Regions from separate parts of the Streptomyces sp. LN549 genome, predicted to be linked through region 1. Evidence: riboswitches for the same ligand, from Rfam matches in the RefSeq annotation. Region 1 holds a riboswitch; the other holds the start of a gene.

Region 1 (2,386 bases):
AGCGATCTGCGCGCGGGTCGTGGTCTCGTCACACGCGAGCGAGACCAGGTCGCCGTCGACGAGCCGCAGGTTGACCCCGCGGTCACGGGCGTCGGCGACCACCTCGGCGGCCTTGCCCGGGACCCGGACGGTGAGCGTGTCGAAGTGGCTACCGGTCACCACGTCGACACCGGCGGCCCGCAGCCCCTCGGCCAGGATGGCCGCGTAGCGGTGGGTGCGCCGCGCGATCGTCCGCAGCCCGTCGGGGCCGTGGTAGACGGCGTACATGCCGGCCATCACGGCGAGCAGTACCTGAGCGGTACAGATGTTGCTGGTGGCCTTCTCACGGCGGATGTGCTGCTCGCGGGTCTGCAGGGCCAGCCGGTACGCCTTGTTGCCGTCCGCGTCCACGGAGACACCGACGAGGCGGCCGGGGAGGCTGCGGGCGAACTTCTCGCGTACGGCCATGAAGCCGGCGTGCGGTCCGCCGAAGCCCATCGGCACACCGAAGCGCTGCGTGGTGCCGACCGCGATGTCCGCTCCGAGGTCGCCGGGCGAGGTGAGCAGGGTGAGCGCCAGCAGGTCCGCGGCCACGGTGACGATCGCGCCGAGCTCGTGGGCCTGCTCGATGACGGGCTTGATGTCCCGTACGGCTCCGGAGGCGCCCGGGTACTGCAGCAGCACGCCGAAGACGCCGCGCTCGGCGATCTCGGCCGGGATGCCGTCGGTGAGGTCGGCGACGACGACCTCGACCCCGGTCGGCTCGGCGCGGGTCTCGATGACGGCGACGGTCTGCGGCAGGGTGTCGGCGTCGACCAGGAAGACGCCCTTCTTCACCTTGCCGACGCGCCGGGCCAGTGCCATGGCCTCGGCCGCGGCGGTGCCCTCGTCGAGCAGCGAGGCGCCGGAGGTGGGCAGCCCGGTGAGCTCGGCGACCATCGTCTGGAAGTTCAGGAGGGCTTCGAGACGGCCCTGGGAGATCTCCGGCTGGTACGGCGTGTAGGCCGTGTACCAGGCAGGGTTCTCCATCACGTTGCGAAGGATCACCGGCGGGGTGAACGTGCCGTAATAGCCGAGGCCGATCATCGGGGCCAGGACGTGGTTGCGGTCGGCGAGGAGGCGCAGCTCGGCCAGCACCTCGGCCTCGGTCCGGGCCGTCGGCAGCTGCAGCGCCTCGGCGCTCCTGATGACATCGGGCACCGCAGCCGCGGTCAGCTCGTCGAGCGAGCCGTAACCGACCTGGGCGAGCATCTTCGCCTGTGCCTCGGCATCGGGACCGATGTGGCGCTGCTCGAAGGGGATTCCCTGTTCGAGCTGGGTGAGCGAAGTGCGACGGGGGGTCATGATGGAGGCCTCCTGGTCTGTCACGACCTGCGAGGGGCACCACGGCGCGGGGTGCCCGAACGGCCTCCCCCTCTGTCATCTCAACCTGAGAGCTTCACCGGTGCCCGCGGGGCGCACCGGCTTTCACCGTCGGTGAGGGAGAGGTCCGGCCCGGCCGAGGCCGTGCGAAACCCGCCCTGCTTTCCAGAGTGACCTCGTCCGTGCGGTACGGGGGCCTGAGAGATTCCGGGGAGGATTTGCTCCTTCGGCGCCTCCGGACTTCCTCCGGAGGACTCTCCCGCACAGGGTCAGCAGCCATTGCCAGCCTACCAGCGGGGTATGCGGTGGAAGTCTCGAGTGGCCAATGCCACGGATCTGCACTTCTGTAGTGCCTGTGGAGTAGCTGCGACCCATGGGAGGCACCGTGCAGACCGACATCGATCCGCGCAGCCTGATCGGCCGCAAGGCGTTCGACCGCAAGGGCACCAAGATCGGAACCGTGGACGAGGTGTATCTCGACGACGCCACCGGTGTGCCCGAATGGGCGGCCGTACGTACCGGACTGTTCAGCCGGGACGCCTTCGTCCCGTTGGAGCCCAGCGAATTCGTCGAGGACACGCTGCGCATCCCCTTCGACCGCGCCCTGATCAAGGACGCACCCGACTTCGGCGTCGGCCGTCACCTCTCGCCGGAACAGGAGCTTCAGCTCTACCGGCACTACGGTCTGGACTCGGCGCCGGGCGAGAGCGCCCCCGACCGCGACTTCGGCAGGCTGGCGGGCCAGGACGAGTAGTCCACCGGGTTCCGCACGAGCGGCAGCGGATCGGCCGGCTGCAGTTCCGGATCATCGATACGGAACGTACGGACCCGGCCGGGCGCCGATTCCGGTTCCTCGAATCGCACCGTCACCCGCCCGACCCCGCTGCCCTGCACCCAGCCGTGCCCGTGCGTGTCGTGGTGTACGTCGTGACCGGCCGGCCAGCGCCGCGCCGCGAGCTGCTCCGCACTTTCCTGCGCGGGCTCCTCGCCCGCCGGCTCTCCCTCGTCCACGCCCGCCTCGGCGGTGTCGGGGAGCTCGGCGGCC
Region 2 (2,386 bases), 5.0 Mb from region 1:
ACTCGTGCTCCTTGCTGTACCGCAGCTGCTGGGGGTTGCTCATGACCTGAATTCTCCTGTACGCGGGGGAGTGCTGATGAACGATGGTCTTACGGTGTGAGACGGGACTGCGTCACTTGCGCAGTGCCGGATCCGCCTGCGGTTCTACTTCTGCCGCTTGTAGAACGGCAGCGCCACGACCTCGTAAGGCTCGTGGCTGCCCCGGATGTCCACCGCGACGCCCGCGGTGCCGGGCGTGGCGTGTGCGGCGTCGACGTACGCCATGGCGATCGGCTTGCCGAGTGTGGGCGAGGGCGCGCCCGAGGTGACCTCGCCGATGACCTGGGCGGCGGTCCCGCCGACGGCGACAACGGGGTACCCGGCGCGCGGCACCCGGCGGCCCTCTGCGACCAGACCGACGAGCTTGCGGGGCGGGGCGGTCTCGGCGCGCTCGGCGGCGGCCTCCAGGGCCTTGCGGCCGACGAAGTCGCCCTCCTTCTCGAACTTCACGACCCGGCCCAGACCGGCGTCGAACGGCGTCAGCGCCGTGGTCAGCTCGTGGCCGTACAGCGGCATGCCCGCCTCCAGGCGCAGCGTGTCGCGGCAGGAGAGCCCGCACGGGATGAGGCCGCGCGAGGCACCCGCCTCGGTGAGGGCCCGCCACAGCTGCTCGGCGTGCTCGGGTGCGACGAACAGCTCGAAGCCGTCCTCGCCGGTGTAGCCGGTACGGGCGATCAGCGCGGGGACTCCGGCGACCGTGCCGGGCAGCCCGGCGTAGTACTTCAGGCCGTCCAGGTCGGCGTCGGTGACGGCGGCGAGGATGGCGGGGGACTCGGGGCCCTGGACGGCGAGCAGCGCGTACGCGTCGCGGTCGTCGCGCACCTCGGCGTCGAAGCCCTCGGCGCGCGCGGTCAGGGCGTCCAGCACGATCTGCGCGTTGCCCGCGTTGGCGACGACCATGTACTCGGTCTCGCCCAGGCGGTAGACGATCAGGTCGTCCAGGATGCCGCCGTCCTCGGCGCAGATCATCGTGTAGCGGGCGCGGCCCACCGAGACGGTGCCGATGTTGCCGACGAGCGCGAAGTTCAGCAGGGCCACGGCCTCGGGGCCGGTGACGGTGATCTCGCCCATGTGCGAAAGGTCGAAGAGGCCGGCCTTCGTGCGCACGGCGTTGTGCTCGTCGCGCTCACTGGCGTACCTCAGGGGCATGTCCCAGCCCGCGAAGTCGGTCATGGTCGCACCCAGCGAACGGTGCAGGGCATCGAGGGCGGTGAGACGGGGGGCGGTGCTCATGGATAAGGCTCCCAGGGCATGACGACGAGGACGATCCCTCCCCATCTGTCATCGGAACCTGAGAGGTTCGCCGAGAGGCCCCGGAGGGGTTCGGCTTGCACCTTGGGTGGAGCCGCAGGGCGACTCGCTTTTCAGATCTGCCTCATCCACGCGGTACGGGGCCTGAGAGATTCAAGGGAGGATCTTGCTCCTTCGGCGCCCGGCACGGTGGCCGGGACTCTCCCGCGCGGATTCGAGCGGCCTATATGCAGTTGACGGGGTCATCATCGCACGCATTGCGGGAGAGTGGGGGGCCGGTACCGGTGCCGGTCTCCTGCGGGATCCGGCGGGTCGGACGGTTGTGCCGCATTACCTTTTCTTTACACTTCTTGGGCAGGTGTGGGTCAGCCGACAGGGGGAGGGCGATGACGACGCAGCGGTACGCGACGACCGCGGGGGTCGCGCACGGCGCACTGCCCGCGCAGCCGGGTGCGCCGGCCAGGGAGGTGGTGGGCCCGCACGCACCCGTCGTACGGGACCTGCGGGAGCGGGGCGGGCGCAGCCCTCGCAGCCTGCACTTCGCGGCGGGCGACGTGGTGGTGGTCTCCGGACTGCCCGGCAGCGGCAAATCGACCCTCATCGCACGGGCTGTCTCGGTGCACGCCGTCGACTCCCAGAACACCAGGGACCGCTGGGCGGACCTGGTGCCCCGCTTACTCCCGTACGCCCTCTACCGTCCGCTCGTCCGCGTCGCCCACTACTGGGGCCTGTGGCGGGTGCTGCGCTCCGGCGCATCCGTCGTCGTCCACGACTGCGGCACCCAGGCCTGGGTGCGCGGCTGGCTGGCCCGTGATGCCCGGCGCCGCGGCCGCATCCTGCACCTCGTGCTGCTCGACGTCACCCCGCAGACGGCGAGGGAGGGGCAGCGCGAGCGCGGCCGAGGGGTCTCCGGATACGCGTTCGCCCGGCACCGCCGGGCCGTGGGGCGGCTGCTGCGGGACACCGAGGCGGGCCTGCTGCCGCTCGGGTGTGCCTCGGCGGTGCTGCTGGACCGGGAGGCGGCGGGGCTGCTGACGCGGATCTCATTCGCAGATGCACAGAGTGAGGCCTGAGCGAGGGCTGTCCGATGACTGGA

Evidence for each region. A riboswitch is a leader RNA that binds a small molecule or an ion and turns the genes downstream of it on or off. The one in region 1 is predicted to bind glycine.
Region 2: it holds a riboswitch for glycine, as region 1 does, so the genes downstream of both, gcvT (glycine cleavage system aminomethyltransferase GcvT) here and gcvP (aminomethyl-transferring glycine dehydrogenase) in region 1, are expected to answer to the same signal.

What each region holds. Positions count from the first base shown of each region.
Region 1 covers NZ_JAZHRI010000002.1:1,250,541-1,252,926, forward strand. The annotation lists gene gcvP (aminomethyl-transferring glycine dehydrogenase) at 1-1,323, opposite strand, end outside; glycine riboswitch at 1,517-1,613, opposite strand; gene SH922_RS05615 (PRC-barrel domain-containing protein) at 1,715-2,095, shown strand; gene SH922_RS05620 (DNA polymerase IV) at 2,020-2,386, opposite strand, start outside.
Region 2 covers NZ_JAZHRI010000002.1:6,279,602-6,281,987, forward strand. The annotation lists gene gcvH (glycine cleavage system protein GcvH) at 1-43, opposite strand, end outside; gene gcvT (glycine cleavage system aminomethyltransferase GcvT) at 145-1,272, opposite strand; glycine riboswitch at 1,414-1,507, opposite strand; gene SH922_RS28375 (AAA family ATPase) at 1,677-2,363, shown strand.